3 regions of the Paenibacillus sp. BK720 genome follow, and region 2 is predicted to be linked to each of the others. Evidence: predicted binding sites of a transcription regulator. Region 2 holds the regulator's gene; each other region holds the start of a gene.
The links. Region 2 encodes LexA, which represses DNA repair genes until DNA is damaged. Its sites were predicted from a motif close to CGAACATATGTTCG; they were not measured.
Positions count from the first base shown of each region.

Region 1: a site for LexA is predicted at 1,708-1,721, ahead of addB (helicase-exonuclease AddAB subunit AddB). Genes of this name have one in related genera too.
Region 3: a site for LexA is predicted at 2,568-2,581, ahead of uvrB (excinuclease ABC subunit UvrB). Genes of this name have one in related genera too.

Region 1 covers NZ_JAASRQ010000001.1:1,065,868-1,070,134, forward strand. Annotated here, with positions in the region: gene FHT67_RS04610 (methyltransferase domain-containing protein) at 1-969, shown strand, start outside; gene FHT67_RS04615 (hypothetical protein) at 1,294-1,614, opposite strand; gene addB (helicase-exonuclease AddAB subunit AddB) at 1,796-4,267, shown strand, end outside.
Region 2 covers NZ_JAASRQ010000001.1:1,426,502-1,430,768, reverse strand. Annotated here, with positions in the region: gene FHT67_RS06425 (1,2-dihydroxy-3-keto-5-methylthiopentene dioxygenase) at 1-81, shown strand, start outside; gene FHT67_RS06420 (HAD family hydrolase) at 144-932, opposite strand; gene FHT67_RS06415 (hypothetical protein) at 960-1,469, opposite strand; gene FHT67_RS06410 (DUF896 domain-containing protein) at 1,548-1,736, opposite strand; gene FHT67_RS06405 (LysM peptidoglycan-binding domain-containing protein) at 1,886-2,101, opposite strand; gene lexA (transcriptional repressor LexA) at 2,418-3,038, shown strand; gene FHT67_RS06395 (PspC domain-containing protein) at 3,170-3,364, shown strand; gene glnA (type I glutamate--ammonia ligase) at 3,487-4,267, opposite strand, start outside.
Region 3 covers NZ_JAASRQ010000006.1:18,340-22,606, reverse strand. Annotated here, with positions in the region: gene FHT67_RS21875 (S41 family peptidase) at 1-1,082, shown strand, start outside; gene FHT67_RS21870 (PDZ domain-containing protein) at 1,164-2,477, shown strand; gene uvrB (excinuclease ABC subunit UvrB) at 2,711-4,267, shown strand, end outside.

The sequences.
Region 1 (4,267 bases), 360 kb from region 2:
CGTAGGGAAGCGATTATAGAGGCTCTTGTCGACGTATTCCAGCCGAAAGGGATCTACGAGCGGAGCGACGTTGGGGTTAGACAGCTGGAAGGGCTGGAGCTGCGCACCGGAGCGCTGTATGGGGAGTGCCCGCGCATTCTCGAAATTGAGGAGAATGGGCTTAAACTGGAAGTCGATATCGTGGAAGGTCAAAAGACGGGCTATTTCTACGATCAACGCGAGAATCGCGCTTCTATCGAGCCCCTGATGAAGGGCTGGGGGGCGCGCAGCGGCATTCGCCTCGAGAATCGTCCGGCTGATACGGATACGGAGGTTACGAGGCTTGTACCGGTGAACCCGAACGGGAAAGAAGTGACCTTCCCTTATTGGGACGGTGCGACCGTGCTGGAGTGCTTTGCCCATACCGGCAGCTTTACTCTTCATGCCTGCAAATACGGGGCGAAAAAAGTAACCTGTCTCGACGTATCCGAGCATGCTATCGACACGGCGCGCCGCAACGTGGAGCGCAATGGCTTTACGGACCGCGTAGAATTTGTCGTGGCCGATGCCTTTGATTATTTGCGCACGCAGGTAAAAGGCGTGGAAGAGCGCGCGGAGCGAAGCCGCTCCGGCGCGGATACTTCCAAGCCGCTTAGCGGCAACGGCCGTACCTGGGACGTTGTCATCCTGGATCCTCCTGCTTTTGCCAAGACGAAGAGCGCAGTGGCCGGAGCATGCCGCGGCTATAAGGACATCAACCTGCATGGCCTCAAGCTGGTGAACGAGGGCGGTTATCTCGTAACGGCCAGCTGCTCGTATCATATGCGGCCGGATTTGTTCCTCGAGACGATTCAGGAGGCGGCATCCGACGCCGGAAAGCTGCTGCGCCTCGTGGAGTGGCGGGCTGCAGGCAAGGATCATCCGCAGCTGCTTGGCGTGTCGGAAGGGCATTATTTGAAATTTGCCGTGTTCGAAGTGCGGAGCAAATAAAGCTGAAAGAAGCCGTATGGATCCCAGGGGGAACCATACGGCTTCTTGTTCGAAAAATAGACATATTCAATCGATTGATAGAAGTGTATAATAGAAAGGTAACGCTGATAGGCAGTCGACTGCACCCAGCGGTTCCATAACGGACAGAGCAGTTCACTGCATGTCCGCTAACCCATAATCCGGCAGAGCGGAAATCCGCATGCGGGATTTTTTATTTTAATTCTAAGTATTAACAAGTTTTTCTTACAAACATGGCTTACACGCCTTAGAATTTTTCGGATTGAAACGCTCTCCGCTAAGGACGGAGGTAGCCGGTTCGCCTAGCTAGAAGGATTCTTTGAATTGCCGGCTTAGTTCGACACGCTGAAGCTTCAGCAGCCAGACCTCTTCCCGCAACGTTTTCAAATCGGAAGAATCATCGGAATTTCTCAATTGCCGGTAAAGATCAAGCATCTTCCGGTTGATGACGTCAAACTTTCTCCACAGCTCAGCGGCTTTCATCGACAGACCGTGCTGGTTTGTTTGTTCCTTCCACGCGGCAAGTGAACGGGTAATCTCCTGCTGCCACTCCAGATCACCGATTTGCTCGGCATAGTTGTATAAATCCAGATAATCGTTAATCCATTGCGTTTCTTCCGTGGTCATTACCCGTTCCTCCAATCAGGATCGCCTATTACCTAGTATTATACTCGGTATTTAAGGGATTGCAATATTTTCTTGAAAGATAACGTTTCTTCCAGAACATACGTTTGTCGTCCGGGTGAAAATAGACCCGCGATATGATAGAATTATAGATTATGAAATAGATTCAGAGGGGAAGAGTTAGATGGGGCTTCGATTTGTGCTTGGCCGCTCGGGAACGGGAAAAACAAGGTATTGTCTGGATGCAATCCGCGCCAAGATGCAAGGCGAGCCGGATGGGGCGCCGCTTATTATGCTGGTGCCGGAACAGGCTACTTTCCAGACGGAGTATGCGCTTTTGAAAGGCACAACGCTTAGCGGGACGATTCGCGCCCAGGCGCTTAGCTTCCGCCGTCTGGCCTTTCGCGTCATGCAGGAGACGGGCGGCACTGCCTTGATTCCGATCAGCGATAACGGCAAGCATATGATGCTGTTCAAGATTATACACCGGCTGGGCAAGCAGCTTGAACTATTTCAAAGCGGGGCTGAACAGCCGGGTTTTATCGAACGTCTTGGCGAGCTGCTGACCGAGTGGAAGCGATACGGCATTGATGCCAATCTGCTGAAGGAAACAACGGCATCGGTAGAAGACGCATCGCTTCTGAACCGGAAGCTGCATGATCTTCGGCTTGTTTATGACAAGCTGGAGCAGGAATTGCTCGGCCTTTATATTGATTCGGAAGATTATTTGACGCAGCTGATTGCCGGCTATGCCGCCGCGCCGGCGATGTCGGGAGCCCATCTGTGGATTGACGGCTTCCATGGCTTTACGCCTAAGGAATATGATGCGCTTGGCACGCTTATCGCTTCTTCCGCGGAAGTGACCGTTGCGCTTACGCTCGACCGTCCATACGATAACGGAGAGGTGCCGCATGAGCTTGAGCTTTTCCATCCTACGGCCGAAACGTATGGCAAGCTGGCCGCATTGGCGGCGCAAGCCGGCGTGCCTGTGCATGAAACGGTTCTGCTGGATGAAGGAGTTCCATATCGGTTCAAGGAGAGCCCGATGCTTGCTCATTTGGAGAAGCACTATGGCGGAAGAACCCCAATGCTTATTCCGGATAAGAAGATGCTGGCTGCAGACAGCCCGACCTGCGGCGTATCCCTTCATGCCTCCGCGAACAGAAGGGCAGAGGTGGAAGCGGCAGCCCGCGATATGGTTCGGCGTGCCCGCGAAGAAGGTTTGCGCTGGCGCGATATGGCGGTTATGGTGCGGAATGCGGCTGAGTATACCGATTATATTCAAACGATATTCGACGACTACGAGATTCCTTATTTCCTTGACCAGAAAAATAATACGGTCCATCATCCGCTGGTTGAATTTATTCGTTCCGCGCTTGAGACGGTGCTTCACGGCTGGCATTACGAGGCGGTATTCCGCTGCATCAAGACCGAGCTTTTGTTCCCGATTGACGGCAGCATGTCCCGCGAGCTGTTTGACCGCTTGGAAAACTATGTGCTGGCAGCCGGCGTCGACGGATGGAAGTGGCTTGACCGCTCCAGGTGGAAGCCTCTTATGCAGCAATCCCTCGAAGATGAGCCGGAAACCTTATACGAGCCTTCGGTAAAAGCCAAACGGGAATTCCAGGCCGTTATGGCGGCGAGAGAGGCCGTTGTACCGCCGCTTCGCCGGTTCGAGCAATCCTTGAAGAAAGCCTCCAACGTCAAAGACATGTGCGAAGCGTTGTACAAGCTGCTGGATCATGCGGATGCCGCTGACCGCCTCGAACGCTGGAGCCGCGAGGACAGTGCCGCCGGCCGTACGCAGCGTGCCAGATCGCACCGGCAGCTGTGGGATGGCGTCATGCAGCTGCTGGATCAGCTGGTAGAAATGGTCGGTGACGAGGATATGCCTCCGGAGCTGTTCGCCGGCATGGTGGAGACGGGACTCGAAAGCCTGAAGCTTGCGGCGGTACCGCCCGCCCTTGATCAGGCGCTGGTCGGCAGCATGGACAGGACGCGTTCCGGGGATGTGAAGATCTGTTATGTCCTTGGCGCCAACGACGGCGTTATGCCAATGCGTATTCAAGAGGACGGCGTGCTGACCGAGCAGGAGCGGGAACGCCTGGCCGAAGAAGGTCTTGTTATGGCGCCGGGCGTAAGACGCAGGCTCCTCGACGAGCGTTTCTTGATCTACAACGCTCTGACGACGGCGAGCCGGCATCTGTGGATCAGCTGGGCGCAGGCGGATGAGGAAGGAAAAACGCTGCTGCCTTCGGAAGTGATCCGGCAGGTGAGACAGCTGTTCCCGGGCATACCGGTCTATCAGAAGGCGGGGGAGCCGACTCCCGGAATGGAGACGGGCGATCAGCGATCGTATATCGAGCATCCTCAGCGGACGCTTGCCTATTTGATCACGGAGCTTCGCGCCTGGCGGCAAGGGGCGGATATTGCGCCGTTCTGGTGGGATATTTACAACTGGTTTGCGATTCGCCCCGAGTGGCAGGATAAGCTGCAACTTATGAATGCGTCATTAAGCTTCTCCAATCAGGAGACGGTGCTGACGACAACGACCGCAGAGCAGCTGTACGGGACGAAGCTGAAGGCCAGCGTGTCGAGGATGGAGAGATTCGTTTCCTGTCCGTTCCAGCATTTTGCCATTCACGGCTTGAGGCTG
Region 2 (4,267 bases):
CAAATCGTAGCCGTACGTCTGTTCATTGAGACAGAAGGCTGGATTGCTCATCCGTTCGAAGACCCTGCTTTCGTTAAATAAGACGTTTTCAAAAAAAAGCCCCTCTTTCCATCTTCCGATGGCGAGGGGCTTTGTCTTGTCCATTATTGCTCAAGAAGCAGCAGCAGCTCTTCCAAATGAGCAATCTCGTGCGAAGGAATGATTTCGTCATTGCGTACCGCGCCATGACGGTTCACCCATACTGAAGTCATGCCAATCGTATTGGCGCCAAGAATATCGGTAGTCAGCTTGTCGCCAACCATAATGCCATGATCCGGCTCGATTCCGAGACGCTCCAGGGCATGACGGAAGATCGACGCGGCAGGCTTGCCTTCCCCGAACTCACCGGAAATAATGATATGGTCAAAGTATGGAATCAGCTCCGGAACGCCGGCAAGCTTCTCGCGCTGCAGATCCGGCGAGCCGTTTGTGAGCAAAAGCAGTTTGTATTTTCCTTTCAGGGCATCAAGCACGCGGAACGTTTCATCGTAGACCAGCGGACGCTTGCGGCGTTCCGCAGGGAACTGGTCCGCAAGCTTTGCGCCCAGCTCTTCGTTGTCAACGCCTAACGCGCGCAGGCCGCGTGTCCAAGCTTCCTTGCGGTAGCCCGGCGCAAGCTGCTCCAGCTTGCGGAATTCCTCCTGCTCGCCTTCGCGGAAGTTCGCCCAGAGTCCTTCAAACGGGTTAATCCCGATCATCTTCGTGAACGGGAACGTCTCATAGGACTCGTAAAGAGCGCGCGCTTCTTTGCGTACGGCTTCCTCAAGCTGCTGCGGATCAACGCCGGCAGCTTCCGCACCGGCTTGGCATGTTGCTTCAAATGCTTCTTTTACGCTGCGATCATCCCACAACAGCGTATCGTCAAGATCAAATAGTACCGCTTGCTTCCCCATAATTCGCATAACTCTCCTACTCTTTTTCTATTTTTGTTCGAAAGGCAAATGGTGTGTTTTGGCGAAATCCTGCAGTTTGCTGCCGATCTCATCCGTCGGATAACGGTTGAGCAGCCGCGAGAATACCCAGTTCGCGCCTTTTTGCTGCATGATTACGACAGCACCGTTTTGCACGCTGATCCCTTTAATGTTGGATACATGCAGCTGCTTGTCCCCCGTCATTTTGCGGGTTTGAATATAGTCTTTGCCGATTGTAACGTAAGGACGCCGCAAGAAGAAAATCAGCGCAAGGAAAATGTAGCAGCCTATCGTTACCCAGAACATGGTTGTAGGCTTAAAGGATGGATCCGTCGTAATGAATACCGTATACATGCTGATCAACAAAATAAGCACAATCGGAAATATGTAGTTGCGGCCGGTATACCGGTCTACCTTGGGTGCTGCCGAAGTGCCGATTTGCGATGCGCCATGCTTTTTACGCGCCTTGTTAATTTGGTTCGTATTTTTGCGCACTTTGCGCTCCCACGTGCGTGACAAAGCAATTCCTCCTATTGTATATTGCAGGCGCCGTTCATGGAACGGCGCCAACGCTAGCTAAATGGATATATGTCCTAATTAATGCGCGACATCGTTAGGATCGCCGTCTACAATTTCGATGGAATCCAACTGCTGGCGGAAATTCCTTTTGAAATTCTCCAAATATTTCTGACGCAACACGGCACGTTCCGCAATTTCTTCTTCCGTCAAACCTACCGTTTTATTTTTACGGGATAATTCGTTAATACGCGCGATGACTTCTTCCACTGCCTTCACCTCATTTGCTTATTACTCATCCTTCTTACCTATTTTGACTTTTATCCCGAGTAATTGTCAAGGCAATGATAGAAGAATGAGAAAAGGACAGATAATTTCGAACATCCTGTGTCCGAATTACCTGTCCTTTTCTATATCGCCTATCGAGGAATAATTAATACCTGTCCTGGCCGAAGCTCTACCGAGCTTAATTGGTTGCGTTCCTTAATCTTGTATATGTATTGTCTAATGTCTTTGGACCCCTCGTAAAAACGATCTGCAATCCCCCACAACGTGTCTCCCGCCGTTACGATAACGGTCTGCTCATTCGCTGCAGCCTCTTGAATGTGATCGGATGATGCATTCGTACGCATCATGAGGAAGCTCGTAAAAAGAAGGACGAACACTGCAGCGCACACAATAATCTTAAATGCATGACGTTGAACGTGATGCGCCCGTAACTTGAACGATTTAGCGGTTTCTTCCTTATGGATACTTTTATAAAAAGACGGATTCATAATCATGATTATCGCTCCCCGAACGTTTGTTCTGTTTTCTTATGTTCTTAGAATAACACGAACAAATGTTTGCAGTCAATAAAAAATGCGAACTTTTGTTTTTGAGAACTTATGTTTGTACGAACTCCGGTTCTATGCTATAATTTTCTACAAATATTATATTGGAGTGATTCACGTGTCTAAGATTTCGAACCGCCAACAGTCGATTCTTGAATTTATTAAGAATGAGGTTCGGGACAAAGGATACCCGCCTTCAGTTCGCGAAATCGGCGAAGCGGTTGGCCTGGCGTCAAGCTCCACCGTTCACGGCCATCTGGATCGGCTAGAGAAGAAAGGCCTGATCAGACGAGATCCAACGAAACCTCGGGCGATCGAAATTTTGGATCAAGACGGTGTTGACGGCATTATCCTCCCCGCTGTGGCTCAGGTACCGATTGTCGGCAAGGTAACGGCAGGCGTGCCGATTACGGCCACTGAGAATATTGAAGAATACTTCCCATTGTCTGCACACTTCGTAGGCGACGATGAAGTATTCATCCTGAATGTCATTGGCGACAGCATGATTGAAGCCGGTATACATAACGGCGACTATGTTATCGTCCGCCAGCAGCAGACCGCCAATAACGGCGATATCGTAGTAGCCATGACGGAAGACGACGAAGCGACAGTGAAGACCTTCTACAAAGAGAAGGATCATATCCGCCTCCAGCCGGAGAACTCCACCATGGAGCCGATTCGCCTGAACAACGTCACCATTCTCGGCAAAGTGGTTGGCTTGTTCCGCGACTTCCACTGACCTATTGATATAGAAGAGGCTGTTCCCGCTAATCCGAATTCACATTCGGTTAGGGAGAACAGCCTCTTTTTATTTTCCTGATTATGGTATGATCAAATGACTTATTCTGCTTGGTATTGAGGGGGTTAAGCGTGAAGAAGAAATTAACCAGGTCTTTGCTCAACAAATCCATAGCCGGTGTTTGCGGAGGAATTGCCGAATACTGCAACCTCTCCCCTTTATATGTAAGACTGTTGTTCCTCCTCTTTATCCCCTGCAATCTTATCGTCTACATCATTCTTGCTAACGTGATCCCCGCCAGTTCCCCGACTTTATACAGGAGATAGGTTGAAAATAAGGGGGGGTAATGTGGGCATATAGTGGGCACTCCCCTTTGTCCACGAATTAAATTAAAAATGCCCTCAAAAGAAAAATCCCCGGACGCTTAGAGCGCCAAGGGATTTCCTTCCTAGTACAGCGTCAGATACTGATCGCGTTCCCATTGATGGACTTGCGTTTTGTACATGTCCCATTCGATTTCTTTCAGTTCGTAGAAATGGGCAAGAGCATGTTCGCCAAGCGCATCGCAGATAACGTCGCTGCGCAGCATTTCGTCGAGCGCTTCCTTCAGATCGGAAGGAAGGCTTGGCACGCCGGATTCCAGGCGCTCTTCTTCCGTCATGATGTAGATGTTGCGGTCTACGGGAGCCGGAAGCGCCGTTTTGTTCTTGATGCCGTCTAGGCCGGCTTTCAGCATGACGGCAAGAGCCAGATAAGGGTTGGCCGCCGGATCCGGGTTGCGAACCTCGATACGGGTGCTAAGACCGCGGGACGCCGGGATACGGATCATTGGCGAGCGGTTGCTTGCCGACCAAGCTACGTAGCAAGGCGCTTCATAACCGGGAACCATCCGTTTGTACGAGTTGATCGTAGGGTTCGTAATAGCCGCCATTGCGCGAGCGTGCTCCAGGATGCCCGCCATGTAGTAACGTGCCGTTTGGCTAAGGCCCAGACGATCCTTCTCGTCATAGAATACGTTTGTGCTGCCTTGGAAGAGCGACTGGTGGCAGTGCATACCGGAACCGTTTACGCCAAACAGCGGTTTTGGCATGAAGGTGGCATGAAGGCCGTGTTGTCTTGCAATCGTCTTAACCACAAGCTTAAACGTTTGAATTTGGTCAGCTGCCTTAATCGCATCCGCATATTTGAAGTCGATTTCGTGCTGGCCGGGAGCCACCTCATGGTGGGAA
Region 3 (4,267 bases), on a different contig from region 2:
CACTCGAAAAAGGAAAAGTCGTGGTGGTCGCGCCAATCAAAGGCTCGCCGGCAGAACGCGCCGGACTGCTCGCCAAGGATGTCGTCTTATCGGTCAACGGCGAGAAGCTGGACGGCTTAACGTTAAATGATGCAGTCGCGAAGATCCGTGGTCCCAGGGGGACGAAAGCGAAGCTTCGGATTGAGCGTGCAGGCAATACCCAGCCGATCGATCTCATCCTTGTCCGCGACGACATTGATGTAGAGACGGTATACGCGAATCTGCGCAGCGACGGCGTAGGCGTGATTGAGATCCGTCAGTTCTCCCTTAACACGGCGGACCGTTTCAAGGAAGAGCTCGCCAAGCTGGAGAAACAAGGCATGAAGGGTCTTGTTATTGACGTGCGGAACGATCCGGGCGGTATTCTGCCGGTTGTGGTTGATATCGCGCAGCAGTTCATACCGAAGGGCGAGACGATCGTGCAGGTCGAAGACCGCGACGGCCACCGCGAGAAAACAACCTCGCAGGGCGGCGGCAAGACGTATCCGATTGCCGTGCTGATGAACAAAGGAAGCGCGAGCGCTTCCGAGATTCTCGCCGGGGCCCTGCAGGAGCGGGCCGGGGCCACTCTCGTAGGGGAAACCTCCTACGGTAAAGGAACGGTACAAGTCAGCTATAACAAGACGCTTGGGGATGGCAGCCTGGTGAAAATGACGATTGCGAAATGGCTGACGCCGGATGGCAATTGGATTCATCAGAAGGGGATCAAGCCAACGGTGGAAGTACAGCCGCCGAAGCTGTATACGGTGGCAAGGCTTACCTTAACGGAGACCTTGCGCAAGGATATGCTGGGCGAGCAGATCCGGAACGCGCAGGTCATGCTGTCCGGCCTTGGCTACGCCACGCAGCGGGAGGACGGCTATTTCAATCCTTCCACCGAGCAGGCCGTTAAGGATTTCCAGAACGCATCCGGACTGCCGGTTACAGGCGAAATCGACACGAAGACGGCGTCGTCTTTGGAGCAGGCCGTAGTGAAATGGATTAAAGACCAGAAGAACGATAAGCAGCTGCTGGAAGCTATCCGGGCGGTCAGCAGGAAATAAAGACGTAACGGCGAATTTATAAAAGGTTGGCTCCTAAGTTGAGTCAGCCTTTTATTTTGGATGAGGATGGGAGTGTGGCGATTGGATGCAGTCCATGCATTACTAGACCAGTTCGGCCGGGCATTTGTACATTTGCTTGCGCAGCCTTTTTATTATATTGCTGTATTATTTATTATCCTTCAGTACACGCGGCAGATCAGTCTGGAAAGACGGATGTTCGCCGTGAGGCTGCACATCTGGCCGCGGCTGGTGGCCAAGGCGGCTCTAACCGGACTTGCGGCCGGGTTGCTCGCTTCCGTGGCAGGAGCCTTTATCGGCATAACTCTAACCGGGGACGCTGTTTTATGGCTATGGGGTTCTGCGGTTGTGCTGCTCATGTTCCGCATCCGCTATCTGTGCTTTGCTTACGGTGCGGGAGCATTGGCGCTCCTGCAATGGATCGTCGGTTTCACTTCGCTCGAGAATAGCGGCGGATGGCTCGGAGACGCAGCGACCTCGCTTGCCGGACTTGATATGCCGGGGATTTTCGTACTGGTGGCGCTTCTTCATCTTGTAGAAGCCTTCCTTGTCCGGAGACAAGGAAGCAAGCTGGCTACTCCGCTTTTCCTCGAGGGGAAGCGGGGGAAGCTAGTAGGCGGCTATATGCTGCAGGGCTTCTGGCCTGTTCCGCTGCTGCTGCTCGTGCCGGCAACCGGAGGGACATCGGTTGTGGATCTGCCTTGGACGCCTTTATTCGGCGGCGATTGGACGCAGGGCTGGACCGTTGCGGCCTTGCCGATGATTATCGGCTTCAGCGAAATGACGCGTACCATGCTGCCTGAGACGAAAGCCCGCCATGCGGCAAAAGGGCTTATGTGGTACAGCCTGCTGCTGACCGGTGCGGCGCTGCTCGCCTGGTGGCTGCCGGCCCTGCTGCCGCTTGCCGCTTTATGTTCGCTGCTTCTGCATGAGGCTATCATCTGGCGCAGCCGTGTCGTGGAATCCGCGCAAAGCCCGCTATACGTGAATGATCATCGCGGCTTGCGTATTCTGGGTATCGTGCCGGGTACGCCGGCTGAGGGAATGAAGCTGCACGCCGGCGAGATTATTTCGAAGGTGAACGGCATCAAGGTGTTCACGAAAGAAGACCTTCACGAAGCGCTGCAGAACAATTCGGCGATGTATAAGCTTGAGGTGCTGAACAGAGACGGCGAGATCAAGTTTGTTCAGCGGGCCCGTTATGAAGGGGAGCATCATCAGCTCGGGGTTATCTTATCTCCCGATGAGCGGGCGACATATTATGCTGCGGCGGAGCCGGCAACGCTGATCGATCTACTGCGCCGCGCAAGGACGGCAAAGCGCAGCCGCGGCGTTTACGCGGAGGATGAAGATCGCTCGGGTACTTTGAATGTCTGAATAGAAACGGGGCTTTTCCTGGGCGGCTGCTTAGGGAAAGCCCTTTGATTTTATGTTTGCATCAGCCTCTATAGACGTCTATAATAGAGGGGAACACACATTCGGATATGCTGTGCGCGTATCGATTTGGCCGCGAGACGGTTGCCTGCTTCTTCTAAGTTTCAAGGACGTTGATGCCGTTTACGCTTATATATATTGACTATAATGATTGATGAGTAAGGGAAACGGGGTGGATGACGCAAGTGAATGAGATTTCGGAGCAATTATTTCAATTAAAGTCGGATTACACGCCGCAGGGCGATCAGCCGGGAGCCATCAGAAAACTTGTTGAAGGCGTGAAAAACGGAGAAGCCAAGCAGACCCTGCTTGGCGCGACGGGGACGGGCAAGACGTATACGATTGCCAATACGATAGCGCAGCTTAACCGGCCGACGCTGGTTATTGCCCACAACAAGACGCTCGCGGCACAGCTGTGCAGCGAGTTTAAGGAATTTTTCCCGGACAATGCAGTAAGTTATTTTGTCAGCTATTATGATTATTTTCAGCCTGAGGCCTATATTCCATCTACAGACACCTACATTGAGAAGGATTCCAGCATTAACGACGAGATCGACAAGCTGCGCCACTCCGCGACCAGTTCCTTGTTCGAACGCAGGGACGTCATTATCGTAGCGAGCGTTTCCTGCATTTACGGTCTCGGTTCGCCTTCCGAGTACGGCAGTCTGGTCTTGTCGCTGCGGGTAGGCATGGAGAAGTCCAGAGATACGATCCTTCATAAGCTGGTGGATATTCAGTACCAGCGCAATGACATTAACTTTATCCGCGGTACGTTCCGCGTCCGCGGCGATATCGTAGAGATTTTTCCGGTTGCCAACAATGAACGGGCGATCCGGGTCGAGCTGTTTGGCGACGAGATCGAACGGATTACGGAAATCGATGTGCTTACCGGCGAGATTGTAAGCGAACGCGATCATGTTGCCATCTTCCCGGCGTCTCACTTCGTTACCCATGAAGAAACCATGAAGATTGCCCTTGGCAATATCGAGCGTGAGCTGGAGGAACGTCTTGCGGAGCTGCGGGAGGAAGGCAAGCTGCTGGAAGCGCAGCGTCTGGAGCAGCGCACTCGTTACGACCTCGAGATGATGGCGGAAATGGGCTTCTGTTCCGGCATCGAGAACTATTCGGGACCTTTGACCTTCCGGGAGCGCGGGGCAACGCCGTATACGCTGATGGATTATTTTCCGGACGATATGCTGATCGTCATTGACGAATCGCATGTTACCCTGCCGCAGATTAGGGCTATGTACAATGGTGACCGCGCGCGGAAGGAAATGCTCGTTAATCACGGCTTCCGTCTGCCGTCCGCGCTGGATAACCGGCCGCTGCGCTTCGAGGAATTCGAGGAGAAGGCCAAACAGCAGATTTATGTGTCGGCGACACCGGGACCTTACGAGCTGGAACACTGTCCAACGATGGTTGAACAGATTATCCGTCCGACAGGCCTGCTGGATCCAATTATTGAGGTTCGTCCGACGAAAGGGCAAATCGATGATCTGTTAATCGAGATCCGCGACCGGATAGCCAAGGATGAACGCGTCCTTGTCACCACGCTGACGAAGAAGATGGCCGAGGACCTGACGGATTATTTCAAAGAAATCGGCATCAAAGTGCGTTATTTGCACTCGGATATAAAGACGCTGGAGAGGATCGCCATCCTTCGCGACCTGCGTCTCGGTACATTCCATGTGCTTGTGGGGATTAACCTCTTGAGGGAGGGTCTCGATTTACCG